DNA from 2 places in the Methylobacterium sp. SD274 genome. Region 1 is predicted to be linked to the other one. Evidence: predicted binding sites of a transcription regulator. Region 1 holds the regulator's gene; the other holds the start of a gene.
The links. Region 1 encodes LexA, which represses DNA repair genes until DNA is damaged. Its sites were predicted from a motif close to TGTTCNNNNTGTGTTCNG; they were not measured.
Positions count from the first base shown of each region.

Region 2: IPV08_RS20260 (DUF3072 domain-containing protein) is a predicted target of LexA. The motif match lies at 2,757-2,774, and genes of this name have one in related genera.

Region 1 is NZ_JADIJP010000021.1:81,471-87,067, reverse strand. Features, by position in the region: gene oxc (oxalyl-CoA decarboxylase) at 1-487, opposite strand, end outside; gene IPV08_RS17570 (GntR family transcriptional regulator) at 1,275-1,967, shown strand; gene lexA (transcriptional repressor LexA) at 2,334-3,071, shown strand; gene IPV08_RS17560 (ComEC/Rec2 family competence protein) at 3,065-5,335, opposite strand; gene gltX (glutamate--tRNA ligase) at 5,514-5,597, shown strand, end outside.
Region 2 is NZ_JADIJP010000029.1:45,151-50,747, reverse strand. Features, by position in the region: gene IPV08_RS20275 (branched-chain amino acid aminotransferase) at 1-788, shown strand, start outside; gene IPV08_RS20270 (glutathione S-transferase family protein) at 1,171-1,863, opposite strand; gene IPV08_RS20265 (TetR/AcrR family transcriptional regulator) at 1,969-2,532, shown strand; gene IPV08_RS20260 (DUF3072 domain-containing protein) at 2,785-3,030, shown strand; gene IPV08_RS20255 (hypothetical protein) at 3,371-3,622, shown strand; gene IPV08_RS20250 (DUF937 domain-containing protein) at 3,659-4,516, opposite strand; gene IPV08_RS20245 (MATE family efflux transporter) at 4,635-5,597, opposite strand, start outside.

The DNA.
Region 1 (5,597 bases):
GGATGGCCCGCGCGACGGCAATGCCGATGTCGGCGGCGTGAAGAACGCGGAAGGCGGCCTTGCACAGGGGCTTGGCGATGGCGAGCTGGTCCATCTCCTCGTAATCGCCCTGCTGGAGATCGACGATCTCACGCTCCGACGAGCCGGAAATAAGGATCATCGGGAAGCAGTTAGTTGTGGCGTTGGCCAGGGCCGTGAGGCCGTTGAGGAAGCCAGGCGCGGAAACCGTGAGGCAGATGCCGGGCTTCTTCGTCAGGAAGCCCGCGATGGCGGCGGCGTTGCCGGCGTGCTGCTCATGGCGAAAGGAGATGACCCGCATTCCTGCGGCCTGGGCGAGGCGACCGAGATCGGTGATCGGAATGCCGGGCACGCCGTAGATCGTGTTGATATCATTGAGCTTCAGCGCGTCGATGACGAGGTGAAAGCCATCGGTGAGTTCCGGCTCGGCCGAAACGTCGACATCGATTCTCTGGGCCAAAGCTGACATCGTGTTCTCTCCCTGGTTCTTTGACGTTTTATTTTGATTGGCGGTCCGCAAAGTCGGCGAACCGATGACGTGAACTTTTCCGCCGCGGGATTTGGTTCTCTCGTGCAGTGCAAACCCGATTGTGATGCGGCTTCGGAGACCGCGGGATTCCTCGACGTTAAATCGACGTCCTGGCAGTGACTTTGGAGTTGGCGTTGCCGTGAAGTCGGCCAGCGTGACGTTTCATCCTCCCTCGACGGGGCGTGGATTTTCTTCAACGGGAATCCAAAAATTTATGATCTCTTTGGGTATTCCGCGCAGCTTAATCTTTGCGGCGACTTGGCGGGGTCGATGGTGGACACAACCAAATCACCATGTTTTATAATGCCTACCGCCAGACGGGCGCCGTTCGCCGGCTGGCGATCCCGCGCCTGCCTCGAACACAGAAGGCGCTTTGACCCGATCTAGCAGTCGAAAACTGCTGTAAGCCCTCCGACCCGATAGGCAATTGGTGGCATACCAAATACCAACTGTCAAACGGATTTGCACGATTGTGCCGATCAGCATCGGATCGCCCGAACGCGAGGCGTCGCATGGCCGGTCGACACGGGAAGAATACAACTCCTTCCTTCATGGTAATCGGAAGTCTGCTCTTCGAACCGTAGCGAGGAAAGCGCCACTCAGCTTATGTTAAGAGCTTTGAGCGGGCCGAGGCATTCCTTGTATTTCAAACGCGAGTTTGGCATGCTTCACACCAAGTGTGCTCGCCCGCGTGTGCGAGTTTAAATTATTCTAGGTGGCATGAAAAATGGTTAAAACCGACACATTTCAAGTAAAGCCTATCGTTGCGACTTCAAGCTTGCGTGCATTGGCTTATGACGCGCTCAAAGAAGCAATCACGAACATGAACATTTATAATCAGCGTGAAGAGGTTCGCCTGGATGAGCGAAAGCTGTCCTTGAACCTTGGCGTGAGCCGCACCCCTGTGCGCGAAGCGCTGACGGTATTGGAGCAGGAAGGCTTCGTGCGGTTCGAGGCCCGTCGTGGTGTCTTCGTCATCAAGAAGTCGAAGAAAGAAATTGTCAGCATGATCCAGGCTTGGTCTGCCTTGGAGAGCATGGCTGCGCGCCTCGCCTGCGAGCGGGCCACCGACGAACAACTTCACTGCCTGCGTGAGCACTTTCCAGAATTCTATGAAGGGCGCCCGTCGGATCATCTCGACGAGTATTCGGAAGCCAACATTCGCTTCCACCAGAAGATCATTTCGCTCGGCCAGTGCGACGTGATCAAAGACATCACCAGCAACCTGCTGATGCATGTCCGCGGTATTCGCAACACCGCGCTGCGTCAGGGGGAACGCGCGGCCAATTCGATCAAGGAACACGTGGCGATCATCAAGGCATTGGAAGCGCGGGATGCAGATCTGGCGGAACGCCTCGTGCGCGAGCACGGCCTCGGCCTCGCCAGCCATGTCGAGAAATATGGTGACTATCTCGACTGATCGACGCTGCCGCCAGAGTACCCGCCACATCGCATGGCTCCCCGGCCGTCGGTGACCGACTAAGTCATCGGCGGGGACCGGGCGCGCGGTTCCGCCGGACACCGTGAAGGCCCACCTTACAGGGGCAGGATAAGCCTCCACGGCACGAAGCCCCTTCGGATGATTGAAGGGCCCGGCGGGTGATACCGGCGGACGCCAAGCCGGCCCGCGGTAAGGCGCCTTGAGCGGAACATTGCGCCTCAGGAACAAACTCTACCACCGGGTTAACGGAACCCTTGCAGAACACTTGCGGAACGTCTACCGTGTTCGTGTTTTGTTTCAGCGGCGTTAGTCGCGGCCATTGGCTTCAGTGGAAGAGTGATCTGTATGTTGACGCGTAAGCAGCTGGATCTTCTCCAATTCATCCAACAACGGATGCAGGAGAGTGGCGTCCCGCCCTCCTTCGACGAGATGAAGGACGCCCTCGATCTCAAATCGAAGTCGGGGATCCACCGGTTGATCACGGCCCTCGAAGAGCGCGGATTTCTGCGTCGTTTGCCGAATCGCGCCAGGGCGATCGAAGTGATCCGGATGCCTGAGAGCCTGACCGGTGCACTGGCGCCGAAGCCCGCTCCCGCCGGTGAAGTTCGCCGCTTCACGCCGAGCGTAGTCGAAGGCGGTCGGTCCAAGGCGATGCCGTCCCTGCGCCAGCCAACGACCCAGGCCCAGGACGAGAGCGGAAGGTCGATCACGATCCCGGTCATGGGACGGATCGCGGCGGGCACGCCGATCTCCGCCATACAGAACCAGAGCCATTCCGTGACGCTATCACCGGACTTCCTGGCCGGCGGCGAACATTACGCGCTGGAGGTCCGTGGCGATTCGATGATCGAAGCGGGTATCCTCGACGGTGATCTTGTCGTGATCAAGAAGCAGGACACTGCGAATACGGGCGACATCATCGTTGCCCTCATCGACGATGAAGAGGCCACATTGAAGCGCCTGCGTCGCCGCGGTTCCTCCATCGCTCTGGAAGCGGCAAACCCAGCCTACGAGACGAGGGTTCTGGGTCCGGATCGTGTTCAGATCCAGGGGCGGCTCGTCAGCCTGGTCCGTCGTTACTGAAGCCCGTCCGACTGCGTTTCGGATGACGGATCGCCGTCGTCGCCCTCGGGTTTTATGGGTTTCGGACTTGGTCCCGATTCCTTCGGAGGCGAAGGGGACGGCGTGACGACGGCGACCGCCCGCCGCCATGGCGGACGAGAATGAGGTTGGTGGGCGGACGTGACCTGCGGTCCTTCGGGGCCGAAACGGATGGTGGTGGCGCCGCGTAGAGCCAGGTATGCGCGATCGATGACGAAGCCGGCCCGGCAGTCTTTGGGTGCGTCACGGCGGGCGATGATCACACTCGCCCGTTCGCAATCCTCCGCGAAGGCCCGCTTGTCCTTGACGAGGGCGACGATCCGACCCGGCCCTAACTCGACGACGCATCCGCCGGTATCGCATCGGCTTCTCGGCGAGGCTGCGACGGCGGCGACCTTCCGCGAATCGCCATCCGCCTTGAGCCATTGTTCGAGGACGAAGGCCGGCGGGCTGCCGAGAATGCTCAATCGGCCGTCCCCGTCGCGGAAGGCTGCACCGCCACCCTCACGGTCGATGTAGACGTCGTAACGCGGCGGCATGGTAGCGAGCACGACACCGAGAGCGGCCGGAGCAAGGCCGATCCAGCGTAAGCTCGAGACGGGAAGTGTCAGCAGGAGCAGGGCGAGAGCAAGCAGGCAGAGTGCCGTGCTGCCATAGGCCGGGACGACGAGGGTGGCGTGTCCGAACCCGCTGATCCAGCCGGAGATCGTGAGCATCCCGCGTACGGCGAGCCCCATCGCCCACCAGACCGGCTGGTCCAGTGCGAAGGGATAGGCGAGGATCCCAAGAACCGCCGCCGGCATCACCGCCAGGGAGACGAGGGGCAAGGTCAGGGCATTGCCGACGATGCCGAAGGGCTGGACGGTCTGGAAATGATAGGTCGCGAAGGGCGCCGTGGCGATCTGGGCGATCAAGGTCGTCGCCAGTGTGCCAAGGACCGCGACAGCCAGAAACCGCCAGGTTCGGGCCAAGAGGCCCGCACCTTCGCGTGGCGGCATCCAGCGATTGAGCGCGCCGGCGCAAGCGATGAGGCCGGCAACCGCGCCGAAGGACATCTGAAAGCTCGGTTCGAGAATCCCGTCCGGCTCTCGCGCGAGGGCGATGAGGGCAGCGAGCGCGAGGTTCCGCATGCTCAAAGCCGGGCGATCCACCAGGATCGCGCCGAGCATCACCAACGTCATGATGAGCGAGCGTTCGGCAGCGATATCCCAGCCCGAGAAGACGCAATAGGCCGTGACACCCACCATGGCGAAACCGGCGGCGATCTTCTTGATCGGCCAAACCAGGGCGAGCCCCGGAACGAGGGCGAGCAGCGCGCGGACGAGCCAGAACACGACGCCGGCTGCGAGCACCATGTGGAGGCCGGAAATCGAGACGACGTGGTAGATTCCCGCCGCACGCAGAACCTCGTTGGTCTCGGCATTAATGAGGCCGCGCTTTCCCGTTACCAGGGCGGCGGCCACCGCGCCGGCCTGCCCGCCATTGGCGTCGGTGATGCGCCGGGTCAGCGCGTTGCGGGCGTCGTCTACGGCGGCTGCCAGCGCTACCGAGCGGGGCAAAGGCCTGGGCGGAGGCTTGACGTCGATCTTGCCTATCAGGGAACCGACGGCACCGATCCCGCGAAAATAGGCATCCCGGGCGAAATCATATCCGCCGGGGCGGGCCGCGTCGGGCGGCGGCAGGAGCCGTGCCGTCGCCGAAATGAAATCGCCCGGCTTCAGCGCGAGGGCCTTCTTGTAGGAAACGCGGACCCGCGTGGGCCGGCGGTCCGGCGGGAGGTTGCCGAAACTTTCCACGAGAACGATCAGGCGGGCGCCGACTTCCCGTTCGTCGAGGGCTTCCACCAATCCGGTGAGCGGGGCAATCGTCGTCCGGGCCAGGACGGGTGCCGCTACGACCTGCATCCTCAGAGTGGCGGCCGCGAAGCCCAGGAAGGCTGCGGCAAGTCCGAGAACCAATGCCAAGGCCACGGGCCTCGAACCGAGGCGAAGTGCGAGGGCAGAGAGTGCGGACGCGACGAGGAGGGGTGCTGCCAGCGCCGGCTGACCATCCGTGGCGGTGAAACAGACGAGGATGCCAAAACCGAACGTGACGGCAAGCCAGGGAGACAGGCGCCTCTGTTCGGATTCCTGAACCAGCCCGTCGACGATCCAGCGTCTAATCGCGCCGATCAGGATCGCGGGTGAGCGTGACGAGGCCGAGGCAGCACCCGTCGCACCCGCGGCTCGCGCATTGGCCTGCGCCATCTCCGGCTGCGTCTCTCCTCACGGCTCGCGAAGTGCGAGAGATGCCGCCCGCGCGAAATCGTCCCCGTTTCGCGACTCGGCGCCACGCTTTCTTAACGTCATCGAAAACGCATGCTACATGCGCCGATCCGGGCCGGTCGATCCGCCCTCTCACTTCACGCACAAGTTTAACCGCCCGATGTCGTCACCCGTCGTTACGCGCTTTGCCCCCTCCCCTACGGGGTACCTGCATATCGGGGGAGCGCGCACGGCGCTCTTCAAC
Region 2 (5,597 bases), on a different contig from region 1:
TGCATTACGGCTCAGCGGTGTTCGAGGGCGAGCGCGCCTATGGTGGACGGATCTTCAAGAGCCACGAGCATGCCGAGCGCCTGCTCCGCTCGGCGCAGTATCTCGATTTCACGATTCCCTACGGCGTCACCGAGATCGAAGCGGCCAAGGAACTCGTGCTCAAGACCAGCGGCCTCACCGACGCTTACCTGCGTCCCGTCGCCTGGCGCGGTTCGGAGATGATGGGCGTCTCGGCCCAGAACAACACCATCCATCTCGCCGTCGCCGCGTGGGAATGGCCGAGCTATTTCGATCCCGAGACCAAGATGAAGGGCATCCGCCTCGACATGGCCGATTATCGCCGGCCCGATCCGCGGACCATTCCCTCCGCCTCGAAGGCGGCGGGCCTCTACATGATCTGCACGATCTCGAAGCACCGGGCCGAGAACAAGGGCTATGCCGACGCCCTGATGCTCGATTGGGAGGATTACGTCGCCGAATGCACCGGTGCGAACATCTTCTTCATCAAGGACGGCGTGGTCCACACCCCGCTCGCCGACCGCTTCCTCAACGGCATCACCCGCCAGACCGTCATCGACCTCGCCCACCGGCGTGGCTTCGAGGTGATCGAGCGGCGGATCAAGCCCGAGGAGATGGAGGGCTTCTCCGAGTGCTTCATCACCGGCTCCGCTGCCGAAGTGACGCCGGTCTCCGAAATCGGTCCCTACCGCTTCACGCCGGCCGCCATGACCAAGACGCTCATGGACGATTACACCGCCGAGGTTCAGCCGAAGGCGGTGGCGGCGTAATTCGGACCGCACTTCGCGGGGCCACGTCGCGGGCGCTTGCGGGGACGAGGCGTGAACGACGCCTTGCCCTCGCTCACCGGGGATTCACATCGAGCTGGTCCTTCGTGACGAGGCTCGCCGTCCATCACGCAGGCGGGCGCGATGGACGGTCCCGGTGTGGAAGCCTGCGGCTCCCAGACACCTGCCTGCTCGGATTTTTCAGCGGACGATCCTAACCGAAATCGAACATCCCAGCAGATTTCCTCATCCTGAGGTGCCCGCGTCAGCGGGCCTCGAAGAAGGCCTCCAGTGGTCGCGCGATCCCTGGAAGGCTCCTTCGAGGCCGCTACGCGGCACCTCAGCAGGGTGAGGCGAAGCCCTGGAAAAACAGCCCGAACAGGCCCTAAGCCGCGTCGCCGTATCGCGCCAGGTCTTCCGGCCTCGGGACCTGTCCGCTGCGGTTCTTCACGGCCGGACGATCGGCGACCTTGCCGCGCCAGTCGTGAAGGGCGGTGAGTTCCGGGGCGATCGGCAGGCCGACGATCTCGGCGAACATCAGCCCGGCGAACAAGGTGATGTCCGGCATCGAGAAGCCCTCTCCGGCGAGAAAGGGCTGCTTCGCCAGCAGATCGTTGAAATAGGGCATGTTGGCTACGGCATAGGCGCCGCGCCGCTGCCCCCATTCTTTGGCCCCGCTCCAATCCGGCATCCGCCATGGCCGCAGCGCGCCGCCGAGGCCGGGGGTGCCGTAATGGAAATAATCGTCGACGGCATCGATCAGCATCATCTCGGCGCGCCGCTGCATCATGTGGATGACGCCTTTGTCACGCGGTGTCGTACCCGTGAGGGTCGGATGGCCGTCCAGGTTGTCGAGATATTCCGTGATCGCCGTGGATTCGGTGATGATCGTTCCGTCATCGAGTTCGAGGACCGGGACCTTCCCAATCGGGTTCATCGCCAGGAAACCAGGCTGCTTCTGCTCGGCGGCCATGAGGTCGATGCTGACGAACTCGACCCTTTCCTCCAGCCCCTTCTCGGCGAGAACGATGCGGATTCGTGCGGGGTGGGGACCCGCCTCCCGGTCGTAGATTTTCATGGGCAACGCTCTCTATCTGCCAGTTGGTAGATATACCATGCAGGTCGATGACGACACGTCAACGTCTACCTGCCAATCGATAGAATGCAGGTGTACAAGCGGAGGATGAGTGAGAGCACCCGGGAACTGATCCTGAACGCCGCAAGGCTGACCGCGCAGGCACGCGGCTATGGCGGCCTGAACTTCCGTGATCTCGCGGAGGAGGTGGGAATCAAGGCGGCGAGCATCCACTATTATTTCCCCGGCAAGGCTGCCCTGGGGGCGGCGGTGGCGCGGCGCTACCGGGAAGATGCGTTCGCTGCCCTGGAGGCCCTATCGGACGCATGTCCGGATCCGGTCGCCTGTCTGCGGCGCTACCCCGACACGTTCCGCGCGGCGCTCCAGAATGACAACCGAATGTGCCTCGGCAGCATGATGGCCGCCGAGCACGACGACCTGCCGGACGACGTGAAGGCGGAGGTGCGAGCTTTCGCCGAGGTGAACGTGGCCTGGATCGGCAGACAGCTGACCGCCGCATCCCCGGTCACCGCCGAGACCGCCACGTCGAGAGCCTGGGGCATCTTCGCGGCCATCGCCGGCGCGCAACTTCTGGCGAGAAGCCGGTCGGATCTCTCCGCCTACGATGCGGCGATCGACACTTACCGTCAGGCGGGACTTCTGCCGGGCTAGAGCGCTCTCCGCCGAAGTGGATCCCGGTTCGGCGAAAAAGAGCGCGGCAAAACAAAGGCCTGGAGATGTGTCCCGACCCAACGTGGTCGGGCGCAGCTCTAGCGGGGCACCAACGATATGGCCGCCGGTTGCCGGAACGAAGGATCGTGGCGGAGTGAGGCTTACACCCCGCATCCCGGGGATAGTCAGGGTTCGGAACTCATCGGCGACCGCCTCGTTATGGAGAGAACAATTCATGAACGAGGTCGAGCGATGACGAAGAAGCAGGCGACGGACGAGAACGAGAACCCGAAGACGGCGGGTGGCGATGCATCGAACCGGATCAAGGATCCGAGTGAATGGACCACGGGCGACGAGCCGATGACCGGCGCGCAGGCTTCCTATCTCAAGACCCTGTCGGAGGAGGCGAAATCACCCGACTCGTTCGAGCCGGATCTGGACAAGGCCGAGGCCTCCAAACGGATCGACGCGCTGCGCAAGGAATCCGGAAAAGCTTGATGGACGGCAGCCCCGGTCGCGGGCTTGCGGCACGCGTTTTCGATAGGGCGAGACCCGATCCGTCTCGTCCTGCATAGTGATGTCTAGCGCGCCTTTGGCTCGGCCCTTCGGGGCCGGGCAACCCGGTGACGCGGAATGACGATGTGAGCGGTGAAAGCGCCGGGCCGTCGCTGCCGGATCGTGGGACATCGAACCGGATGTCGAGCCCCTGCTCGCGGTGGCGGAGGGGCACGTACCCATTGGAAGTCCGACGGCGTTTCGCCGGTATTTGTTTAAACCGTCGGCAATGATTTTCGTCGTAGGAAGGCGGGCGCTGCTTCTTCAGGGATCGCCTCGCTCGATGACGATTTCTGAAAAAAACCATGTGACATCTACGGTCGCCAAGCCGATCGCGTCCTCGGCTGGCCCTTCGTCCCGTCTTTCACGAAGCGCTTCGCGGTTCGCCGGAGATACAAGCGGGACGTCCGCGATCGAATATGCGCTGATTGCCAGCGTGATCGTCCTGGGGATCGTCACGGCGCTGCTGAATTACACCAACCGGGTCCGCGAGCTTTACGAATCTGTCGCGCAGGCCTTCACCCGGAGTATTTGAGGGTTCGTGCCCCGCGCGTCTCGGACGGCGCCGGCTTCAGCGCCGCGTCTGGCCGGGCCGGTTCGGCGTCGGGTTGTTGGCTTTCGACGGGCCCACGGACGCCATGCCGTCACGCCACAGGCTGTCGAACAGGCTCTGCATCGTCCTGGCGTTTTCCTGCTGAACCTCCAGCCCGGACTGAAACATCTGCTGCAACAGATCGAACGGGTTCAGCGCAGCACCTTGCTGCGCGCCGGCCGAGGCCTGACGGGATTCGGGCGCGGAGGTGGAATCCTGCGCCGGTCGGGCCGCCGGGAACAGGCGTGCGGGCGGCAGGCTCTTCTGTGCCGGGGCGGTGCGAGCAGGGGGGCCTGCCTGCATCGGCGAAGACAGCATCGCACCGCTCGCTTTCATGAAGCCGTTCATCATCTCGGTCCAATAGGGATGGGTCGGGATGCCGAAGGGCGAGGGCGGGAGAGGCGCGGGCTGGGGAGCGGGCTGCCCCGGATTCATCATCACGTGGACGATCCCCGCCACGACCATGCCGGCCATGAGCGGCAGCATCTGCCGGAGGGCGGGCGTCGCCACGCCGCTCACCGCAGCCGCCTGTTGCAGGACGGCCTGGCTCAGATGCTGCGAGCCGAAGAGCTGGCGCATCATGGCATCCATCTGCGGCTTGGCCTGCGGGGCGGTGAGCGCGGCCGGGTCCATGAAGCTGAACATCTGGGTGAAGCCGGTGGGATCGGCGGCGGCGTTGCGCTGGAGGCCGAGCGTCAGGGCCGGCATCAGCGCTTCCATGGCCCGACGGGTCTGGTCCGGCGACAATCCGAATTGCTGGCCGAAACCGTTGGCGCCCAGGAAACCATTGGGGTCCATGCCGCCCTGCGCCTGCAAGAGATCGAACAGGTTGAACATGGCGGCAGCCTCTTGATCCCATCGCGGCCAGGCCGAATTGCTTCGGCCTGCTGTCGAGACGCGAACTCTGTCGCATCCCAGTCGTACTTACCAGCCCGAGATCATGCCCGTCCCGGCTCTAAACCAGTGCGTTCGGCCTCTCTGGGGCCGGAATATCGCCCCCGGAGGCATCCGCATCGGCCTCCGAGGCCAATTCGCGAGCGAAACCGGCCCGTTGCTCGAGCTGCGTCACCGTCCTGAAGGCGAGGGCGATGCCGATCGCCCCGAAGGCGACGGAGCCGAACCCCACCCCGGCGATGATGCCCTCGGGGCCATAGAGATAGCCGCCGAGAAGCGCCGGGGGCACGGTTCCGATGGTTGCACGGCCCCAATTGAGGAAGGTCGACAGGAAGGGAAAGCCGAGATTGTTGAACGAGGCGTTGGCGAGGAACAGTAGCCCGGTGAAGAACCACACGCCTCCGCTCACGAGGCAGAAGAAGACGAACAGGTCGGCGGCGGTGCCGGTGAGTTCGAACAGGCCCGTCAACGGCCCGTGAAAGGCGATCAGGGCGGCCCAGACCACCACGACATAGACCGCCGTGACCAGCGCGCCGTTCCTCAGCACGCCTCGCATCCGGTCGAACCGCCCCGCTCCCCAATTCTGGCCGAGGATCGGGCCGATGGAGCCGGACATGGCGAAGAGGCCGCCGAAGGCGACCGGCGTCAGCCGGTCGATCACCACGTTGCCGGCCACCGCCACGGCGCCGAACTTGGCCAGCGCATGGGCGATGAAGGCGCTCGCCACCGAGGGGGCGAGATTGGTGAGTACGGCGGGCAGGGCGATCCTGAAGACGATGGGCGCGTCCGAGATCACATCCGCGACACTCGGCGTGGCGAGCATCCGGTGCTGGCGCACGCCCCACAGGCCGACGAGGGCGAAGGTCGCCCGCGCCACGCAGGTGGTGATGGCGGCTCCGTCGATCCCCAGCCCCGCCGTGAAGATGAGGAGGGGATCGAGACCGGCGGTGACGATGGCGCCGCCCAGCGTCACGTACATCGCCTGGCGCGCCGCCCCGACGGCGCGAAGCAGGCCCGAAAACAT